4 regions of the Micromonospora carbonacea subsp. aurantiaca genome follow, and region 1 is predicted to be linked to each of the others. Evidence: riboswitches for the same ligand, from Rfam matches in the RefSeq annotation. Region 1 holds a riboswitch; each other region holds the start of a gene.

Region 1 (5,197 bases):
CCGGCGGCTGAGCATCGGCCGGCTGCCGGAGCAGCGGGCGTTCGAGGACGAGATCGCCGAGCGGCCCGAGTTCCGCGAGTTCCTCAAGGCGTGGTGGCCGCGGCTGCACCCCCGGCACGTGCTGGGCTGGCTGGCCCGCCCCGACCGGCTGCGGCGGTACGCCGCCGGGGTGCTGTCCCGGGCGGAGGCCGGCCTGCTCGTCGAGGCGTACCGGACGCTGGACGCCGAGGGGCTCACGATCGCCGACGTCGCCCTGCTCGACGAGCTGGACGCGCTGTTGGGCAAGCCGGTGCAGCCGAAGCGGGCGAAGCGCGACCCGTTCCAGCTCGCCGGGGGCGTCCGCGAGCTGAGCACGCACGCCGACCGGCAGCGGGCGGCGCGCGAGGCGGCCCGGGAGCGGCCGGAGGACTACCGCGACTTCGCGCACGTGGTGGTCGACGAGGCGCAGGACGTGTCGCCGATGCAGTGGCGGATGATCGGCCGGCGCGGCCGGCTGGCGTCCTGGACGGTGGTGGGCGACCCGGCGCAGACCGCGTGGACGGGGGACCCGCAGGAGCTGACCCGGGCGCGGGACGCGGCGCTGGGCCGGCGGCGGCGGCACGAGTTCGAGCTGACCACCAACTACCGCAACTCGGCGGAGATCTTCGCGGTGGCGGCGGCGGAGATCCGCCGGCTCTACCCGGACCTGGCGCTGCCCCGGGCGGTGCGGTCGACCGGCGTGGCCCCGGTCGAGCTGACCGTGCCGGCGGCCGGGCTGGCGGCGGCGACCGTCGCGGCGGTCGGCGACCTGCTCGGCGAGGTGGAGGGCACGGTCGGGGTGATCACGCCGGTGCCGCGCCGCGACGAGGTCGCGGGCTGGCTGGCGGGCCGGGCCGCGCCGCGCCTGCAGGTGGTGACCAGCCTCCAGGCCAAGGGCATGGAGTACGACGGGGTGGTGCTGGTCGCCCCGGGCGAGATCCGGGCCGACCCGGGCTCGGGCGTGCGGACGCTGTACGTGGCGCTGTCCCGGGCGACCCAGCGCCTCGTCACGATCGACCCGACGGGCTGACCGCCCGCCCCGCCGTTCCCGGGGCGGGCCACTGTCGATCACTTGCACATATTGCGATGTGAGCATAGATTGGGCCCGGCGGGGATCACGGACGGAGGGTGCGGGCATGGGCGCAGGGCATGACCACCACCACGGGGCGGCGAACGTGGCGGACCGCCACTCGGGGCGGCTCTGGGCGGCGTTCGCGCTGCTCGCCGCGCTGATGATCGTCGAGGCGGTGACCGCGCTCGGCACCGGCTCGCTGGCGCTGCTCTCCGACGCCGGGCACATGTTCACCGACGTGCTCGGCATCGGCATGGCGCTCGCCGCGATCACCGCCACCCGCCGGGCCACCGCCGACCCGCAGCGCACCTTCGGGCTCTACCGGCTGGAGGTGCTCGCCGCGCTCGGCAACGCCCTGCTGCTCAGCGGCGTCGCCGTCTACGTCCTCGTCGAGGCCGTCCGCCGTTTCGGCGACCCGCCCGAGGTGACCACCGGCCCGATGCTCGTGGTGGCGGTGCTGGGCCTGCTCGCCAACGTCGCCGCGTTCGCCCTGCTGCGCAGCGGGGCGAAGGAGAGCATCAACATGCGCGGGGCGTACCTGGAGGTGCTGGGCGACCTGCTCGGGTCGGTCGGCGTGATCGGCGCGGCGGTGCTGATCATGGCGACCGGCTGGTGGTGGGCGGACCCGGCGGTGGCCGTCGCGATCGGCGTGTTCATCCTGCCCCGCACCTGGCGGCTCGGGCGGGCCGCGGTGCGCATCCTGGTGCAGGCCGCGCCGGAGCACCTCCAGGTGACCGCCGTGCACGACCGGCTGGCCGCCGTGCCCGGCGTGGTCGAGGTGCACGACCTGCACGTCTGGACGCTGACCTCCGGCATGGAGGTCGCCTCGGCCCACCTGACCATGGCGCCCGGCGCGGAGGTCGGCGCGGTGCTGACCGCCGCCCGCACCGCCCTGCACGAGGACTTCCACATCGAGCACGCCACGTTGCAGGTCGAGCCCGGAGCGGCCCGCGACGGCTGCGGCCCGGCCGGCTGGTGAGACCGGAATCCATCAATTTTTGCGACATTCGCGGCCGAATGGCCGACTTGACAGGTTTCATCCGCGTACCCTCCGTCACGGAGGCAGCGCTGGCCCCATATGCACCGGTAGGCTCAGCCCCGGCCACCGCCGGGCGGCGCCCTCCGGCGCCTGTGGTGGCCGCCGCCTAATCGCCCGTGGGCGAGCCGGGGAACCATGTGTGTGGGGTGCATCCGCTCCAGCGGTAGGGATCTTCCGTCCCGAACCCGTCAGCTAACCCGGTCGGCGGCTGACGGAAGGACACGCACATGCCAGTAGTGGCACCTGTAGGAAGGATCGCCGCCCGGGTGGCGGCGGCGCTGGCGCTGACGCTCGCCGTCGGCCTCGGGGTCGCGCCGGTGACGCCGGCCGGGGCCGCGCCGCCGGTCGGCCTGCTCGCCGCGCCCGGCGACGACGAGGAGGGCGGCACGCCCGCCCTGCGCGCCCAGCTCGAGGCGGCCAGCAAGGGCTACCTGGAGGCCAAGACCGCCCTCGACCGCTCGGTGAAGCGGCAGCAGCAGCTCGGCGGCCAGCTCAAGACGGTCGAGGCCGAGCTGGTCACCCGGGGCGCCAAGGTCGGCGAGATCGCCGGGGTGGCGTACAAGAAGGGCCGGCTCACCGCCGCCTCGGTGCTGCTCGACAGCAGCTCCCCCGAGGGGTTCCTCGACCGGGCCGCCGCGCTCGACACGATCGCCGCGAACGAGGACCGGGCGCTGCGCGAGCTGCTGACCACCCGGGACGAGGCGACGAAGACCCGGCAGGCCCTCGACGGCGAGATCCGCGAGCAGCGCAAGCAGGTCGCGCTGATGGGCAAGCGCAAGGAGCAGGCCGAACGGGCCCTCACCGTGGCCAACGACAAGGCCAGCAGCAGCGGCGGCGGGTCCAGCCCGGGCGGCACCTCCAGCGCGAACGCCACCCCCGCGAAGCGCAACTCCGACGGCTCCTGGCCGGCGGAGTCGTGCAGCGTCAACGACCCCACCCCGGCCAACGGCTGCATCACCCCGCGCACCCTGCACGCGCTCAACCAGGCCAAGGCCGCCGGCTTCACCCGGTACGTCTCCTGCTACCGCCCCGGCGGCTCCGGCGAGCACCCGAAGGGCCGGGCCTGCGACTTCGCCGCGCAGAAGGGCGGCTTCGGCGGCGTGGCCAGCGGCGGGGACCGCACCTACGGCAACAACCTGGCGGCGTACTTCGTGCGCAACGCCGACCGGCTCGCCGTGCTCTACGTGATCTGGTTCAAGCAGATCTGGCTGCCCAGCAGCGGCTGGAAGGCGTACAGCGGCGGAAACGGCGACCCGTCCAGCGACCACACGAACCACGTGCACCTGTCGGTGATCTGAGCCACGCGCCCCGGCGGCCCTCCCCCACGGGGGCGGGTCGCCGGGCGCTACGCCGCCCGGCCGAGCACCTCGCCGAGCCGGCGGGCCAGCCCGAGGTGCGCCGAGCGGGCCTGCCGGAAGGCGTAGCCGAACAGCGGCGTCGGCGCGGCCAGTGTGATCTCCACGTCGACGCGGAGGAGGCCGTCCGGCTCGTCGCGCAGCCGGGTGTGGTTACGCACCGTCGTGGCCGGCCGCTGCCGGGCCACCGTGACGATCTCGTCGTCGGTCACCGTCAGCACGTCCGCCTGGTACGTCACCCCGAAGCGCAGCGGCCCGGCGGCGAGCTGGTCGGTGATCGCGTAGCTGGCCAGGGTGCCCGGCCGGGGCGGCAGCCGGCGCACCCGCGTGATCAACGGATGCAGCTCGGTCTGCCGGGCGGGGTCACTGAGCAGCGCCACCGCCTCCGCCCGCGGGCAGCGGGCCTGGACCGAGTACTGGAAGCTCTCGCGCCGGGGCATCCGTCGATCGTCCCCCACCCGGGGGCGTGGGGGAAGGGCCGAACGCCCCGGCACGTGGACCTGCGCCGGCGGCCGCGTCAGGCGCCCGGCAGCACCTCGGGGGTGGCCGTGCCCGCGAGGTAGGGCTCCGGGGCGCCGAAGAGCCCGAGCAGGCCGGTCACCCAGAGCTGCCGGTGCACGAACCGGCTCGGCTCGGTGACGACCAGCTTCACCCCGCTGACCTCGGCGGTCTGGAAGCCGGCCACCATCGCGCTGATGCCGACGGAGTCGATGAAGGTGACGAGACGCATGTTCAGCTCGATGCGGGCGGGCCGCCCCTTGGTGAGCACCTCGGCGATGGCTTCACGCACCTCGTACGCGGTGTCGACGTCGATCTCACCGCGCGGGGCGATTTCGATGACACCACCGGAAAGAACCGACTTCACGATCGACAGGCTCACGCGAGCACCTCCACTCGCCCGTTGACGGGCGCCTCATCAGTACGCGGGCCGCGACCGAGAGTATTCCTCCGATGGCCTCGGTCGCCACCCCTCGGGATGAGCAATTCGTGGATCAGGGCAAAACACGCTGCCCTTATCCGGACTTTTCAGATCCTGTTTGCCGGACGACCGGCCCGGGGCCGGTGTCGCCGACCCAGGGTAGCGGTCTCCCCCGACCTTTGCGCGCACCCCGCACCCCGGGCGTGTGACCACCTTCCGTCACCGGCCGGACCCGCCGCCGTTGCCCGCCCCGCCTAGCATCGGCGGCATCCACACCCGTAGCACGGAAGGGACCACCCCCATGATCCGGAGACTGGCCGGCCTGGCCGGCGTCGGCGCGCTGCTCGCACTCATGCTGGCCTGCGGCTTCGGCGGCGCCGGGGACGACGACGATGACGATGACGACGACGACTTCGCCCGGGGCGCGGCGGTGGTGTCCGTACGCTGAGGGCACGGCCGACGCGCCGGGGTTTGCGGCGGCGTCGGGCGGGGCACTGCCCCGGTGGGCGGACCGCGCCGGGACAGTGCCCGGCGCGTCGGCCGCCCACCGGTCCCACGCCGCAGTCCGAAGTGGCCGCAAGCTTCGGCACCCGAGGAGGTAGCACGATGTTCGGAACCAACCTGCTGGAGCGCCGCAGCAAGCCGGAGCGGATCGCGGACCAGGCCTGGCAGCACCTGGCCTCCGCCGTCGTCTCCGCCGGGGACAGCGTGCGCGACACCGCCCGCTCCGCCCGGCGCAGCGGCTCGGGCCTCGCCGACGACGCGGGCGACCTGGTCGGCTCCGCGGCCGACGA
Region 2 (5,197 bases), 5.7 Mb from region 1:
CCGCTCGCCCGGGTGGTGCCCGCCGTTTCGCACGTCGCCTGCTCACCCTGGTCGCGGCGGTCGCCGTCGGCGCCGGGACACTGGCCGCGCCCGCGTACGCCGAGCCGTCGGTCGACGAGATCGAGGCGCAGATCGACAAGCAGTGGGAGCAGCTCGAGCCCACCATCGAGCAGTACAACAAGGTCCGCGCCCAGCTCAAGGTGAACCGCGAGAAGGCGGCGGAGGTGCAGAAGAAGATCGAGCCGCTGGCGCTCGAGACAGAGCTGGCCATGAACCGCGTCGGCGACCTCGCCTCCCGCTACTACATCTCCGGCCCGTCGCAGGACATCGGCGCACTGCTGGTCAGCACCAAGCCGGGCACCCTCGCCGAGCAGCTGACCATCCTGGACCGGCTGGCCGCGCAGGAGCGCAAGCAGGTCGAGGGCGTGCTCGCCGTCCGGGCGAAGTACGACACCGAGAAGCAGAAGCTCGACACGCTCATCGCCTCCCAGGAGAAGCAGACCAAGGAACTGGCGGCGAAGAAGACCAAGATCAACGGTGAGATCAAGCGGCTCCAGGCGTCGATGCCGAAGACCGTCGTCTCCACCGAGGGCTGCCCGACGGTCACCGGCGTGGTCAGCGCGGCCGCCCGCACCGCCATCAAGACCGCCTGCGCCCAGGTCGGCGACCCGTACGTCTGGGGCGCCACCGGCCCGAACTCGTTCGACTGCTCCGGCCTGACCCAGTTCGCCTACCAGGCCGCCGGGATCCACCTGACCCACTTCACCGGCGCCCAGTGGAACGAGGGCCGTGCCATCCCGCGTTCCGAGGCCCGCCCCGGTGACCTGGTGTTCTTCTTCAGCGACCTGCACCACGTCGGCCTCTACATCGGCAACGACAAGATGGTGCACGCGCCCCGGGCCGGCAAGCCGGTCAACGTGAGCAGCATCAACACCATGCCGGTGGCCGGCTTCCGCCGACCCGGCTGACCCGGCCCGGCCACCGCGAAGGCCGCGCCGCGCAGCACCGCCCGAAGGCCCCCGGTCACCCGACCGGGGGCCTTCGCCGTGCGGCGGACATCGACGCCGACGAGGGGTCTGTACGGAGTGTCACGGCCGGTCGGGTTGCGGATCGACGGCGATCGTCTCTACTCTGGCCAATTGTCGGCCGGTAGCTGCACCGCCCAGCCGGGCGGTGACGGTGCGACACCGCCGAGTCGCCTCCGGGCGAGCCGGGGACCCAGGTACGCCGGGGTGAATCCGCAGCGGCGCTGCGGTAGGGCGCTCTCCCTTCCCGCCCGAACCCGTCAGCTAACCCGGTAGGCGGTAGAGGAAGAAGGAGAACGGAGCCCGGTGGCACACCATGCTCCGCGGCGCCCGTCACGCCGGTCGGCCGACGCCGACCGGACGCCGGCCGCGCCGCGTCCCCGCTGGTCACGCTGCACCACCGTCCTCGCCGCACTGGTCGGCGTCGCCGTCGTCCTGACCGGCGCACCGACCGTGGCCCACGCCGACCCCTCGGTCGCCGAGATCGAGCGGCAGATCGACGAGGACTGGAACAAGCTCGAACCGATCATCGAGCGGCACAACGCCACCCGCCAGGACCTCGCCGCCAAGCGCAAGCAGGCCGACGCGCTCGCCGCGCAGATCGGGCCGCTCCAGCGCCAGGTGGACGAGGCGCTGAAGAAGGTCGGCGGCCTCGCCGCCGAGGCGTACAAGGGCGACAACCTGTCGGTGGTCAACGCCCTGCTCGGCAGCCGCACGCCCAGTCAGATGATGGGGCAGCTGGAGCTGCTCGACCGGTTCGCCCAGCGCCAGCAGCACGACGTCCAGGCGGTCGTCGACCTCCGTGACGAGCTGGCCGCGAAGAAGCGGCCCCTCGACGAGATGGTCGTCCAGCTCACCCGCACCGAGGCCCAGCTCGCCGCGAAGAAGAAGCAGATCAACGCCGAGATCGACCGCCTGCAGAAGCTGCGGCTGAAGGTGTACGGCAACGGAGGCGGCGGCCCGCTGAAGCCCGCCCCCTGCCCGGCGTCCTACCCGGGTGGCGGCGCGGGGACGGCGGTGAAGTTCGCCTGCGCCCAGATCGGCAAGCCCTACGTCTGGGGCGCGGAGGGCCCGAACTCGTACGACTGCTCGGGGCTGATGCTGGCCTCGTGGGCGAAGGCCGGCGTCTCGCTGCCGCACAACGCGGCCCAGCAGCGGTCGGTGACCGCCCGCGTCAGCCGCGCCGACCTGCGCCCCGGCGACCTGGTCTTCTACTACTCCGACCTGCACCACGTCGGCATGTACGTGGGCGGGGGCTGGGTGGTGCACGCCTCCCGGGCCGGCGTCCCGGTGAAGATGAAGCGCGTCGACGACGGCCCGATCCACAGCTACGGCCGCCCCTCCTGAGGGGGTAAGGAAGGGCCCCTTCTTAACGCATACGGTCGAGAAGGGGCCCCTTCTCACACCCTGGCGAGGGCGGCGTGACGCGCCGCCGCCCACCGCAGCAGCACAGCAGCGGGAGGGTCAGCGGGGCGGCGTCAGCGGGGCGGCCAGGTGCGCCAGTTGCGCCAGGAGCGGCTCGGGGTCGGGCCGCGCTGGCCCTGGTAGCGCGAGCCGTAGACCGCCGAACCGTACGGGTGCTCGGCCGGCGACGACAGCCGGAAGATGCAGAGCTGGCCGATCTTCATGCCCGGCCAGAGCGTGATCGGCAGGTTCGCCACGTTGGACAGCTCCAGCGTGACGTGGCCGGTGAAGCCCGGGTCGATGAAGCCGGCCGTGGAGTGGGTGAGCAGCCCCAGCCGGCCCAGCGAGCTCTTGCCCTCCAGTCGGCCGGCGAGCTGGTCGCCGAGCGAGATCACCTCCAGCGTGGAGGCGAGCACGAACTCGCCGGGGTGCAGCACGAACGGCTCGCCGTCGGGCACCTCGATCATGGAGGTCAGGTCGTCCTGCTGCACGGACGGGTCGATGTGCGTGTAGAGGTGGTTGTTGAAGACCCGGAAGAGCTTGTCGAGGCGTACGTCGATGCTCGACGGCTGCACCAGGGTCGGCTCGAACGGCTCCAGCGCGAGCGTGCCGGCCTTCAGCTCGGCGACGAGGTCGCGGTCGGAGAGCAGCATCGCAACACCATAGCGAGGTGCGTTGGTGGGACCGGTCAGCGGGGCTGGTCAGCGGGCCTGCGAATCGGGTGCCCGACCCGCGCGTCGCGCTTCGCGTGTCGTACAGGTGTTCGATAGAATGCGGGCATGGCTTCCTGGTCCGAATTCGCCGCTGACGAGCCACGACTCGCCGACGGGATCCGTCATCTCATGCAGCAGTACGGGCCGGGCTTCGGCTACCTGGCCACCGTCCGCGCCGACGGCGGGCCCCGGGTGCACCCGGTCTCCCCGGTGATCACCGACGAGGGGCTCTTCTGCTTCGTCGTCGACTCGCCGAAGCGGCGCGACCTCGAACGCGACGGCCGCTACGCGCTGCACTCCTTCCCGCCGGAGGACAGCGACGACGAGGCGTACGTGGCCGGGCACGCCCGGCCGGTGACCGACCAGGCCCGGGTGGCCCGGCTCGCCGAGATCGGGCGGGCCGCGCCGCAGGTGGACTGGCGGCTCTTCGAGTTCACCGTCGACGTGGCGATGCTGGCCCGGCGCGGCGACGTCGGCACCGTCCGCCCCGGCGAGGCGACCGACCGGCCCGCCGTGCAGGTCTGGCTCGACCCCGGAGCCGCCGGAGCCGCGAGCGCCGACACCACCACCACCACCGACGCCGCGAGCGCCGCCCCGGGCGGGGGCGCGGTGGGCGTACCGGATCGGCGGTCGGCCCTCGACGGGCGCGGCGCCCATCGTGCGGCGGCCTGACCCCCACAGACGCCGGTGCCGGCCCGTCGGGAGACGGAGCCGGCACCGGGGCGATCAGCAGCAGGGGTACGTCAGGCCGCGCGGTACGCGTTCCACGCGGTCAGCATCCGCTCCGCCTGGCCGGCGGTGAACTGGTACATGCACGTGTCGTAGGTGTAGTCCATGAAGTTGGTGATCGGGTCCAGCCCGGCCGCGGTGCAGGTGTCCCGCCCGGTCGGGCACTGGTACGCCGGCTCGGCCTCGGCCGGGGTGTCGCTCACGCCGTCGCCGGAGCCCCGGCAGCCGCCCTGGAAGGTGTGGTAGAGGTTCAGCCAGTGGCCGACCTCGTGGGTGCCGGTGTCGCCCTGGTTGTAGTTGGTGGCGGTGCCGCCCGGCAGCGACTCGGTCAGCACGACGACGCCGTCCATGCTGTCCAGCCGACGCTTCGGGAAGGTGGCCCAGCCGAGCAGGTCGTCGCTCAGCTCGCCGAGGTAGACGTTGAGGGTGTTCTTGCCGCCCTCGCGCAGCGAGGTCTTCATCGAACGCTCGGCCGAGGAGCCCTGCACGATCGGGTACCACGCCGGGTTGGTGACCCGGTTGATCTTCTGGAGCTGGAAGCTGAAGGCGGTGGCCGCGCCGCCGGTGCCACCGCTGTAGGCCTCGTTCAACACGCTGATCTGCGAGTTGATCATCGAGTCCGGGATGTTGCCGCCGGCCCGGGTGCCGTCCTCCTGGATGACGTGCACGACGACCGGGATGGTCACGGCGGCGAGCGCGGCGGCGCCGGCACCGGTCCGGAAGTTGGCCCGCTCGCGCAGGGCGGCGGCGAGGTCGGCCTCCCGCTCGCGGGTCTCCTTGGCGGTCAGTTCGTTCGGCTCCTGCTTGGCGTGCGCGCCGGCCTTCACCCGGGCGTCCGAGTGGACGTCGGCCGGCTCGGCGCACGCGTCGGCCGGTGCGGCGGAGAAGGCCGAAGCGGCCGGGACGACACCCACGGCGGCGGTGCTGAGCAGGAGCGCGAGGGTCGTCGACGCGACGCCGGCAGTGCGCCGGGTCAGCAGGTTGGGACGGGGTCCCATGGGCCCACCTCTTTCTGGCGGCGCGGCAGGGGGTGTGTCGCGCCGTGGCTTGAACGTGCGGGAGACGTTACAACCGATCGAGAGATTTGAGAATGGGCATATGTTGCCGCGATGAAAATCCTGCGCACCGTCGATGGCCTGCGGATCTTGGTCGCCGGGGTGTCGGCGTGGTCGGGCTGGTGGAGCACGTGAGGGGGTGCCTGGGTGCAGGCGGCGACGGCGTCGGGTACAGTGGTTCCGCCTGCGGGTGTAGTTCAATGGCAGAACATCAGCTTCCCAAGCTGACAGTGCGGGTTCGATTCCCGTCACCCGCTCCACGCACGAAGGC
Region 3 (5,197 bases), 3.2 Mb from region 1:
CGTCAACCACGGGGCGAAGAACAGCCACTGCATCCGGTTCTCGCAGCTCACCCACGTGCAGATCCACCACGGCGACAGCGACAAGGCCCCGAGCGCCAACCCGGTCACGGCGCTGTTCGACCGCAACTTCGTCGCCGGGCGGGCCGCGATCGACCGGTACGCCCGCGCCGGGGTGGACATCCCGGCGGAGAAGTTCGTCGTGGTCGGCCGCCCCCAGGTCGAGTCGATCGAGGTACGCCGCGCGCCGGCCACCGGCCTGGCGAACCCGACGGTGCTCTACACCCCGACCTGGACGGGGCACCACGCCGACGCCAACTACTGCTCGCTGCCGGTGGGCGAGACGATCGTGCGGGGGCTGCTGGCCCGGGGCGCGACGGTGATCCTGCGCGCCCACCCGTACACGGGGCAGAACCCGGCGTCGGCGCGGCAGCTCGCCCGGCTCACGGAGCTGCTGGCGGCGGACCGGGCCCGCACCGGGCGGCAGCACGTCTTCGGCGCGGCGGCCAGCCGCGAGCTGTCCCTTGTCGACTGCGTCAACCGCTCCGACGCCCTCGTCTCGGACGTCTCCGGGGTCATCTCCGACTACCTCTACTCCGGCAAGCCGTACGCGGTGACCGACATGGCCGGCGACGGCGACCGGTTCGTCGAGCGGTTCCCGCTGGCCGGCTCGGGCTACGTGCTGCGGCGCGACGCGGGCAACCTCGACGAGGTGCTCGGCCTGCTGCTGGACACCGACCCGAAGGCGGCGGCCCGCTGGGGCACCCGGGCACACTACCTGGGCGACTTCCCGGCCGAGTCGTACGCCGAGGCGTTCCTGGCGGCGGCCCGCCGGGAGCTGGACCCGGGCTGGAACCCGCCGGCCCCGCGCGCCGCCGACACCGTGGCGCAGGGCGACTCGCCGCTCTCCCCCACCGCCACCGCCTGACAGTCTCTGGCGCTCGGAGGACTACGGGCTCAGCCGCGCCTTGAGGGCCGTGAACTCCGCTTCGCTGATCGCGCCCGCGTCGCGCAGGCCGACGAGTCGGGCCAACGCCTGCGTCCGCTCTTCGGTCGCGCGGCCCGGCGTCGCCCCCTGCGGGGTCACGAAGGCGGCACGTCCCTCCGAAGAGGCGTCCCGCGACTGCGACCGCTGGTAGGTGTCCCATTTCAGCTGCGCGGTGCGGCGCTGCATGGCCTCGACGTCGAACCGGGGATCGCCCGCGAGGTCGAAGATGACCTTGAGCGTGTGAGGGTCGTACTTCACCGAGACCACGTCCGCCTCGCCCGGCTTGCGCTCGACGATGTAGAACCGCTCGCGCAGCTCCGCCCGGAACGCCTCCCGGTCGCCCGGCCGAACCTCCAAGACGAAGTCGTACTTCTGCCAGCTCCCGTTGCCGCCGAGGGCCGATGCCTCCCGGACCGACAGCACCAGCGCCTGGGCAGCGAGGCCTCGCTTGCGGATCCGGCGCTGGTCGAACACCTCAGGACCTCATGTCACTCGAAACCGCGTCGGGTCACCGTCGCGCTGGTCGGGGGCTGCCCCGGGCCGCTGCGTCGCCGTGACCGGACCATGGAAGGGTCAACCTACGCCCTGCCCCGGCACCGGCACCAGGGGCGCTTCGGTCACGGCCGGACGGGACTGCCGCGCCCCGGTAGCACGGCCGTTACGCCTGGGTACCGTCGTCGCGCGCCGCCATGGCCAGGGCGACGAACTCCCGGAACTCGGCGAACTGTGCGGCGGTCATCTTCCACCGACATCCGCCGACGATGCCGTCGTCACCGGACGCCCGCCCCAGGCGGACCTTGAAGCCGTCGCCATGCGGCTGTCCGCTGACCCGGAGGAACGCCACGTGGTATCGCAAGCTCTCTTCCGTGTCCCGGTGGAAGATCTCCAGCACACGGCCGTCCAGCACCATGATCTGGTTGTCGAAGGCAAACTCGGTCGCCATGCTCCCCCTCAGCGCGATTCGTCAGCCTACTGCCACGTCAAGCGCCCCTCGTGAGGACGTCCCGTCACTTCGGCCTCGGCGTTGAAACGACGGCGCCGGCCCCGGCTCTCTTCGGAAAGAGAGCCGGGGCCGGCAGGGGGAGGGTGCTGTCAGGCCGAGTAGCCCCGCGTCGCCGCCCAGTGGGCCAGCGCGGTGGTGCTGATCCAGTACGCCGGGACGGCCGGGTCCGCCGAGTCGGCGATCCGCACGGTGCGCCCGGAGTCGCGGTAGCCGACGACGGCGATGTAGTGGCCGCCGGGGAACGAGTGCCAGCCGCCGTCGACGTCGGTGGCGTCGCCGGCGATGTTGACCACGACGCCGCGCCCGGCGCCGACCGCCTGCACCACGTCGGCCCGCAGCCGCTCCGTCTCGGCCGGGGTGGCGGCGCCGCCGGGGATCAGCCGGGTCCGGTACGGCTCGCCCTTGACCATCTCGTTGAGCACCCGCGTGGTGTCGTAGGCGGAGTTGGTGCCCATCTCGGTGGTGCCGAGGCGGACGGCCAGGGCGTCCTGGGTGCCGTCGACCCCGGTGGCGGAGAGCGCGTTGCGCACCGCCGCCGGGCCGCAGTAGTAGTAGGTGGTCTGGGCCTCGTAGTCGTAGTCGAGGAGCTTGGTCGACGGCGGCTTCGGGGCCGCCGGCTTCGCCGTCGTCTTCTTCGGCGTCGACCTGGCGGTCAGGTCGGGGTTCGGGGTGGTCGGGGTGGCGCTCGGCGACGGCGAGGCGCTGCCCGGGGCGGCGGTCGCGGGCGGCGCGGCGACCCGGGCCTGGGCGCGGCTGGCCGCGCCGTCGAGGCGGGGCGCGACCTCGGCCACGGCGGCGTTGGTGGTCCGCTGCGGGGCGGGGTCGTCGTCGACGGCGGCGAGCAGCGCGCCGGTGCCGGAGGCCAGCAGCAGCGCCGCGGCGGAGCCGGCGACGACCTGGTAGGGGCGTTCCGTGGCGAGTCGCCGCAGGTGCCGCTTGAGCTGATCGTTCACGTGTTCCTCCACGGGGCGGGGCGGAAGCGGGGGCACCCGGGCGCGCGTCGGCGCACGGCGGCGCGGACGTGTCCGCGGCCGGTGGGGTCCGCTTTCTGGGGGGGACGCCCGCTCAGGCGGGCGTACGCAGGGGTGCGACGGTCAGTGCGCCGGCTCGACGGCGACGGACGCGGGCACCGGGCTCCGTGGTGGAGGAACAACCCGGGGGGTGGGGTCAAACTGCACGAGGATGGAACTCCTTCCGACACCGCCTACCGGGTTAGCTGACGGATTCGGGCGGGAAGATCGCCCTACCGCAGGCCGTGGCCCGCGGATTCACCCCGGACGTGCAATGGGTCCCCGGTTCGTGATGATCACGATTGAGCGGGTCGGCGCGGCGTCGCCTCTTGCGATCGGGTACCGCACCGGACGGGCCGACACTACTGGCCGACGGAAGCCCTGCCAACCCCCCACCACCTGCTTAAACGTGCCACTGCCGGCGCATTTACGGGCCATTCGGAGACTGACGCGACTCAATGGGACTGCCGACCCATCCGACGTCAGCCGCCCCGCAACGGGACAACGAGCCGCGAACCTTCCACGAATTGCGCCCCCGATCGACCAGAACGCCCCCGCCGCCCGATCCCACCCCACCGTGACCCGCCTCACCCCGACCACCACCCACCCCTGCCCCTCCCCTGCCGGTGATCAAGAGAGAAGCGTCAGGATCGATCTCCACGGTGAGGCGAACCTCCTGATCACCGTGCCGGGGCCGGGGCGGAGGGCCGGGGGTGGGGCCAGCCGAGGGCTTTCCGGGCCCTGCGGGAGGCCGTCGCGGTGGTCGCCGGCGGGTGGGCGGGTCGGACGCGCTCGGCGGCGGCGTACGCCTCGGCGGCGAGCGCCCGGGCGGCCGCGGCGGCCAGTTCGGCGTCGTCCCACGCGGCCCGCTCCCGCGCGGCGGCGGCCCGGTAGCGGGCCAGCCTGCCGTCCCGGACGGCCCGGGCCAGGACGACCTCCTGCTCCACCGGGTGCCGCCTGGGGTCCCAGCCGCCCCGGCGGGCGAAGACGTCGCAGAGCTGCCCGATGGACAGCTCGCCCCGCAGGTGGGCCGCCGTGGCGGCGTGGTGCAGCCAGCGTTCCCGGGCCGCGTACTCGGTGGGGGTGCGCGGGGTGTGCGGCGTCGGCAGCGCCCCCGCGTCGCGGAAGCGCCGGGCGGCGGTCTCCGCCTCGTCGTACGCCTGCCAGGCCCGCTCGGCGGCGTCCTGGGCGGCCGTCCAGGCGGCCCGGCGACGGCGGGCGTTCTGCGCGGCCCCGGCGGCGGCCACCGCCACCTCGTCGGCGTACCGGCGCAGGTCGGCGACCGCCGGGGCCGGCGGGGCGGCGGGCCCGGCGGGGGCCTCGACGGCGGGCGGGTGGTCCCGCTCCGGCCGGGCGACCAGCACCGCGAGCACGGTGAGCGCCAGCACGAGCAGCACGGACCAGATGGCGGCGGCCAGCGGCACCTCGGTCAGGAACTGGTAGAGCACGATGTCCATGGTCGGCACCTCACGACGGTGGAGGCGGAACGGGATCCACGCCGCCGGACGAGGCGCGGGCGGCGGGGGGTGGGGCGGCCGGCCCGGCAGGCGGGTGGCGCGGTTCGTCGGCGACGGTGGCGGGCGCGGCCCGCCGCGTTGCTCAGGCGGCCGGCGGCGCGCGGGGGCCGGCGGCGGCGGGGACGAACCCGGTCGGCACCCGCTGCGGGGCCGACGCGGTGCCCGGCGGGGGACCGGCCTCGGCGGGCGACGGCCACGGGCCGGTGGTGGTGGTGGTGGTGGTGGCGATGGTCGCGGCCCCTGCGGATCCGGGTGCCTCCACGACGGCGGCGGAAGCGGCAGAATCGGCGGCGGCCGCGGCGGCCGGGCCGGGGTCGACGCCGCCGGGAACCACCGCGCCCGCCGGCAGCGCCGCGGCGCCGAGCGAGAACGCGACCACGACGGCGAGCGTCGCCAGCATCCGCGCCGTCCAGCGCACGACCCACCACAGGGGACAGGTCAGCGCGACGGGAAGCACCCGTCCACGCTACCGCCACCGGTCGCGCGACGCGCCGCCGGCGGGCGGGTCACCTGCTCGGCGCGGCGCGGCGCACCACCGGCGGGTGGGCGGCGGCCGGAGGGCGGGGGCGGCGCGGGGGCCCGAGCCGGCGGGTCAGCGGCATCTCGACCCAGCGGTGCAGCAGCGCGGCCAGGCCGAGGTTGACCAGCAGGAAGCCGACCGCCGCCAGCGGGCCCCACCAGC
Region 4 (5,197 bases), 5.1 Mb from region 1:
GCGCGGGCCAGCGGGTGCTCGCTGTCCGCCTCGACGCCGGCGGCCAGCCGCAGCAGTTCGTCCTCGCTGGTGCCGGCGGCGGCCGCGACGCCGGTCACGGCGTGTTCGCCCCGGGTCAGGGTGCCGGTCTTGTCGAACAGCACCGCGTCGACGGTGCGCATCCGCTCCAGCGCGAGACGGTCCTTCACCAGGATACCGGAGCGTGCCGCCACCGCCGTGGACAGCGCGATGACCAGCGGGATCGCGAGCCCCAGCGCGTGCGGGCAGGCGATGACCAGCACCGTGACGGTCCGCACGACGGCCTCGTCGGGGTCGCCCAGGGCGGACCAGACCACGACCGTCAGCACGGCGGTGGCGGTCGCGACGTAGAACAGCCAGGCCGCGAAGCGGTCGGCGAGCACCTGGGCCCGGCCGCTGGAGCGCTGCGCCTCGGCGACCATGCGCTGGATGCCGGCGAGGGTGGTCTCCTCGCCGGTGGCCTCGACCTCGACCCGGATCGCCGAATCCGTGGCCACCGTGCCCGCCACCACCCGGTCGCCGGCCGACCGGGTGACCGGGCGGGACTCGCCCGTGATCATGGATTCGTCCAGCTCGGCGTCGCCGTCGACGACCCGGCCGTCGGCCGGCACCCGACCGCCCGGCCGGACCAGCAGCACGTCGCCGACGCGCAGCCCGGCGACCGGGACCCGCTCGGTGCCGCCGTCCGGGCGGACCCGCTCCGCGTCGTCGGGCAGCAGCGCGGCCAGCGCCGCGAGGGCGCCCCGGGCCTGGCCGATCGCCCTCATCTCCTGCCAGTGCCCGAGCAGCATGATGGTGACCAGCGCCGCCAGCTCCCACCAGAAGTCGAGGTCGAACGCGCCGGCGCTGGTGGCCAGCGACGCGACGTATGCCACGCTGATCGCCATCGCGATGAGCAGCATCATGCCCGGTGCCCGGTCGCGCAGCTCCCGGACCGCGCCGACCAGGAACGGCCACCCGCCCCACCAGAAGACCGCCGAGCCGAGCACCGGGCCGACCAGGGCCCGGCCGGGGAACTCCAGCGAGTAGCCGAACCAGTCCATCACCATGTGGCTGGTGACGACGATCGGCAGGGTCAACGCGAGGCAGGCCCAGAACCGGCGGCGGAACATCTCCGGGTCGTGCCCGGCGTGCTTGTCGTGCCCGCCGTGCCCGGCATGGTTGTCGCGCTCGGCATGGGTGGGGTGCCCGACATGGGTGGGGTGCCCGGTGCGATTGGCGTGCGCGTCGTGGGCCATGTCTCCAACATGCCCTGCCGCCCGTCGATCCGGCGGCATGTCGGCCATGTGGCGGTATCACGGCGGCCGGAACACCGCCATGTCGCCGACATGGTGTCGGTCGACCTGCATTCGCAGGTGAGGGTGGCTACGATTCCGGGCGGTGGGACGCGGGATGCCGCTCCGGACGGCCGGCGGAGCGGGAGACCGGGGCCGACGGAGAGGGAGACCCGGGGCCGGCGGAACGGGAGACCGGGCGGCCGGAGGAACGGAAGGCCGGGCGGGCCGGGCGGCGGGAGCCGGGCGGCCGGCGCCGACCGATCGCCCGCCACGCTGAACCGTCCGGGCCGCCGGGCCGTATCCCGCGCTGACACCGTTTGGAGATCGTCGATGGGCGCCGACCACAACCGACCCGCCCCGCCCACCCCGCCGGGGGTGCGGCGGGTCCTCGTCGCGACCGTGGTGCCCCTCTTCGTGATCACCGTGATCGCGGCGGTCGTCCTGTGGCCCCGCGACGGCGGCCCGGAGGTCGACGGCGGTTCGCCGGTGCCCCGCTACCACGGCACGGTGACCCGGGTGGTCACCGAGGAGTGCCCGCCGCAGCCCGAGACGCCGGAGGGCGGCGGGCCGGGCGTCGCGGACGGCCCGTGCGGCACCGTGACCGTCCGGGTGGAGCAGGGGCCGGACGCCGGGCGGCAGGTCGAGACGCCGGTCCCGACGGGCCCCGGCGCGCCCACCGTCGCCGTCGACGACCGGATCGTGCTGGTGAAACTCACCGATCCGGCGGACCCGACCGCGAGCGCCTACAACATCGCCGAGCACCAGCGTGGCGCCCCGCTGATCTGGCTGGCGGTGGTGTTCGCGCTGGCGATCGTCGCGTTCGGCCGTTGGCGGGGGGTGGCCGCCCTCGCCGGGCTCGCCGCCACCTTCGCCATCCTGCTGACCTTCGTGCTGCCCGGCATCGGCGCGGGCGGGTCGCCGCTGCCGATCGCCGTCGTCGGCTCCGCGCTGATCATGTTCGTGGTGCTGTACCTCACCCACGGGGTCACCGCGCAGACGTCGGTGGCGGTCCTCGGCACCCTGGGCAGCCTGGTTCTCACCGGCCTGCTGGGCACGCTGGCCACGGCCGCCACCCACCTCACCGGGTACGGCAGCGAGGACGCCACCACCCTGTCGATGTTCCGGGGCGACGTGGACCTGCACGGCCTGCTCCTGGCCGGCATCATCATCGGGTCGCTCGGGGTGCTCGACGACGTCACCGTGACCCAGGCGGCCACCGTCACCGAGCTGGCGCACGCCAACCCGGGGCTGTCCCGGTTGCAGCTCTACCGGGCGGCCACCCGCGTCGGCCGGGCGCACATCGCCTCGACGGTCAACACGATCGTGCTGGCGTACGCGGGTGCGTCGCTGCCGCTGCTGCTCCTGCTCACCGCCGACTCCCGCCCCGTGACCGAGATCCTGACCAGCGAGTTCCTCGCCCAGGAGATCGTCCGCAGCGCGGTCGCCACGCTGGGCCTGATCGCCGCCGTGCCGCTCACCACCGGGCTGGCCGCCGTGGTCACGGCGGCAGGACGCACGGCGGCGGCGGGACCCACGGCGGGGCAGGGGGCCGCGCCCCGGACCCGCCCGGCGGGCGGCGGGGACGTGCCGGCGGCGCGTACCCACGGGGGCGGGCGGCGGACCGCGGACCGCGATCTCGCGCTGGAGGCGCTCGGCGGCGGCCGGGCGGCCGAGGGGTTCCCCGACGACCACGCCCCCACCCACCCCCCGGCCGGACGGCCGCACCGAGAAGGAGGCACGGAGACCGCATGGTGACACTGCGCAGCGTGACCGGCGGCGGCATCCGCCCTGAGAAGCGCATCACTGATTACCGACGGCGATTACGAAATGACGCTTTTAGTCGGCATCCGGACGTAGCTCCCCGCATGTGCTCTCGGGTAACCTCGCTGCCGGTCACCGCCGAAGGCGCGAAGCGGCGCCTGCGGTGCCGCCGCCCAATCGCCGCGAGGCGAGCCGGGGAACCAGGTGCCCGGGGTGAATCCGCGCGAGCGGTAGGGGCCGCTTCCGCCCCGAACCCGTCAGCTAACCCGGTCGGCGGTCGATGGAAGGGAACACTGTGACGGCACCCCTGCACCGCTGGTTGACACCCGTGGTGGCCGTGCTCGCTGCCCTGGCGGTCGTCGCCGGGCCGGCCGCCCCGGCGCTCGCCCTGCCCGCCGCCGCCCCCCAGCCCTCGGGGCACGAGGAGGACGACGAGCCCCAGCTCATCACCGACGTGATCGAGGCGACGAACCGGGACTACGTCCAGGCCAAGTCGAAGCTCGAAAAGTCCAAGAAGCGCCAGGCCCAGCTCGCCGACGAGGTGCGGAAGGCCCAGGAGGAGCTGGACGCGCTCGCGCCGCAGGTCGGCGAGATGGCCGCGCAGTCGTACCGGACCGGGCGGGTCGGCGCGATGGCGATGCTGCTGGAGAGCAACAGCCCGGACTCGTTCGTCAAGCGCGCCTCCGCCCTCGACGAGCTGAACATGGTCAACGCCAACAAGCTGGCCGAGGTCAGCGCGGCGAAGAACCGCGCCGAGCAGGCCAAGCTCGCGCTCGACGCCGAGGTGCGCGAGCAGCAGAAGCAGGCGTCGGTCATGGCGAAGAAGAAGCACGACGCCGAGAAGGCGCTCGCGCTGGTCGGCGGCAAGGGCTTCACCGGCGGCCTGGTCAACGCCACGTCCCCGGTCGCGCGGATCGCGCCGGGCCGGACGTCGGACGGCACCTGGCGGCCGGAGTCGTGCAGCGAGAACGACCCCACCACCTCCGGCTGCGTGACACCCCGCACGCTGCACGCCTACAAGGAGGTCAAGCGGGCCGGCTTCAACCGGTTCGTGGGCTGCTACCGGCCGGGCGGGCCGTGGGAGCACCCCAAGGGCCGGGCCTGCGACTGGTCGCTCCAGAACAGCGGCTTCTCCCCCTGGCACAACAACGACACCCGGATGTACGGCAACAACCTCGCCGCGTTCCTCATCCGCAACGCCGACCGGCTCGGCATCTACTACGTCATCTGGAACCGGCAGATCTGGTTCCCGGCGAACGGCTGGAGTTCCTACAGCGGGCCGTCCAACCACACCGACCACGTGCACATGTCGCTGCTCTGAGGCGACGCGCCGCGCACGACGAGAGGGGCCGCTCCGCTACGGGGCGGCCCCTCTCGCGTCGCGTCCCGGGCGCGCCGGGCTCAGGTCACAGCACTGGGCGTCGGTGCGGCGCTGGGCGGCGGGCGACAGCGGCGGGCGGCGGTAGGCGGCCGGTGACAGCGGCGGGCGGCGCGTCTCAGGCGGCGGCAGCAGCCGGGGTGGGGTCCGTGGCCATGGCGGCCGGCACGGCGGCCACCGTCCGCACCCCGCCGGCACTGAGCCGGTACGACATCCCGACGACCGCGCACCGGCCCGCGTCGACCTCGGCGGCCAGCACGGGCGACCGGTCGAGCATCGCCTCGACCGTGCACGCGATGTGGATGTCGACGATCTCGTCGATGCTCTCGACGCCCCGCTCGGCGGCCCGGTGCAGGCTGGGCACCACGGCGTCCACCACGGCCCGCAGGTTTCCGGCGGGCTCGCTGCCGGTGCCGGCCGCCGCCTTGGCCGCCTGCACCGCCCCGCAGGAGTCGTGGCCGAGCACCACCACCAGGGGGGTGCCCAGCACGGTCACGGCGTACTCGACGCTGCCCAGCACCTCGGGGCCGACGGTGTGCCCGGCGGTGCGCACCACGAAGAGGTCACCCAGGCCGCGGTCGAAGATGATCTCGGCGGCGAGGCGGGAGTCGGAGCAGCCGACGATCACCGCGAACGGGTTCTGGCCGTCGGCGACGGCCGCCCGGTGGTCGGCGTCCTGGTTGGGGTGGCGCGGCGCCCCGGTGACGAAGCGGTGGTTGCCGGCGTGCAGCTCGGCGAGGGCCCGGGCCGGGGTGCAGCGAGC

The links. A riboswitch is a leader RNA that binds a small molecule or an ion and turns the genes downstream of it on or off. The one in region 1 is predicted to bind cyclic di-AMP.
Region 2: another riboswitch for cyclic di-AMP. It lies ahead of HDA31_RS29455 (C40 family peptidase); the one in region 1 lies ahead of HDA31_RS05940 (coiled-coil domain-containing protein).
Region 3: another riboswitch for cyclic di-AMP. It lies ahead of HDA31_RS19095 (C39 family peptidase); the one in region 1 lies ahead of HDA31_RS05940 (coiled-coil domain-containing protein).
Region 4: another riboswitch for cyclic di-AMP. It lies ahead of HDA31_RS26810 (coiled-coil domain-containing protein); the one in region 1 lies ahead of HDA31_RS05940 (coiled-coil domain-containing protein).

Annotation. Positions count from the first base shown of each region.
Region 1 covers NZ_JACHMZ010000001.1:1,305,928-1,311,124, reverse strand. Annotated here, with positions in the region: gene HDA31_RS05950 (HelD family protein) at 1-1,048, shown strand, start outside; gene HDA31_RS05945 (cation diffusion facilitator family transporter) at 1,155-2,069, shown strand; cyclic di-AMP (ydaO/yuaA leader) riboswitch at 2,223-2,352, shown strand; gene HDA31_RS05940 (coiled-coil domain-containing protein) at 2,357-3,427, shown strand; gene HDA31_RS05935 (SRPBCC family protein) at 3,475-3,924, opposite strand; gene HDA31_RS05930 (STAS domain-containing protein) at 4,002-4,364, opposite strand; gene HDA31_RS05925 (hypothetical protein) at 4,705-4,851, shown strand; gene HDA31_RS05920 (hypothetical protein) at 5,010-5,197, shown strand, end outside.
Region 2 covers NZ_JACHMZ010000001.1:6,998,063-7,003,259, reverse strand. Annotated here, with positions in the region: gene HDA31_RS29460 (C40 family peptidase) at 1-968, shown strand, start outside; cyclic di-AMP (ydaO/yuaA leader) riboswitch at 1,179-1,319, shown strand; gene HDA31_RS29455 (C40 family peptidase) at 1,332-2,372, shown strand; gene dcd (dCTP deaminase) at 2,504-3,082, opposite strand; gene HDA31_RS29445 (pyridoxamine 5'-phosphate oxidase family protein) at 3,209-3,814, shown strand; gene HDA31_RS29440 (zinc metalloprotease) at 3,886-4,869, opposite strand; tRNA gene HDA31_RS29435 (tRNA-Gly) at 5,113-5,186, shown strand.
Region 3 covers NZ_JACHMZ010000001.1:4,465,233-4,470,429, forward strand. Annotated here, with positions in the region: gene HDA31_RS19080 (CDP-glycerol glycerophosphotransferase family protein) at 1-925, shown strand, start outside; gene HDA31_RS33060 (SHOCT domain-containing protein) at 947-1,459, opposite strand; gene HDA31_RS19090 (hypothetical protein) at 1,644-1,928, opposite strand; gene HDA31_RS19095 (C39 family peptidase) at 2,078-2,953, opposite strand; cyclic di-AMP (ydaO/yuaA leader) riboswitch at 3,175-3,317, opposite strand; gene HDA31_RS19100 (hypothetical protein) at 3,679-4,455, opposite strand; gene HDA31_RS19105 (hypothetical protein) at 4,598-4,972, opposite strand; gene HDA31_RS19110 (acyltransferase family protein) at 5,022-5,197, opposite strand, start outside.
Region 4 covers NZ_JACHMZ010000001.1:6,438,511-6,443,707, forward strand. Annotated here, with positions in the region: gene HDA31_RS26800 (heavy metal translocating P-type ATPase) at 1-1,256, opposite strand, end outside; gene HDA31_RS26805 (YibE/F family protein) at 1,626-3,050, shown strand; cyclic di-AMP (ydaO/yuaA leader) riboswitch at 3,217-3,347, shown strand; gene HDA31_RS26810 (coiled-coil domain-containing protein) at 3,352-4,377, shown strand; gene HDA31_RS26815 (carbonic anhydrase) at 4,553-5,197, opposite strand, start outside.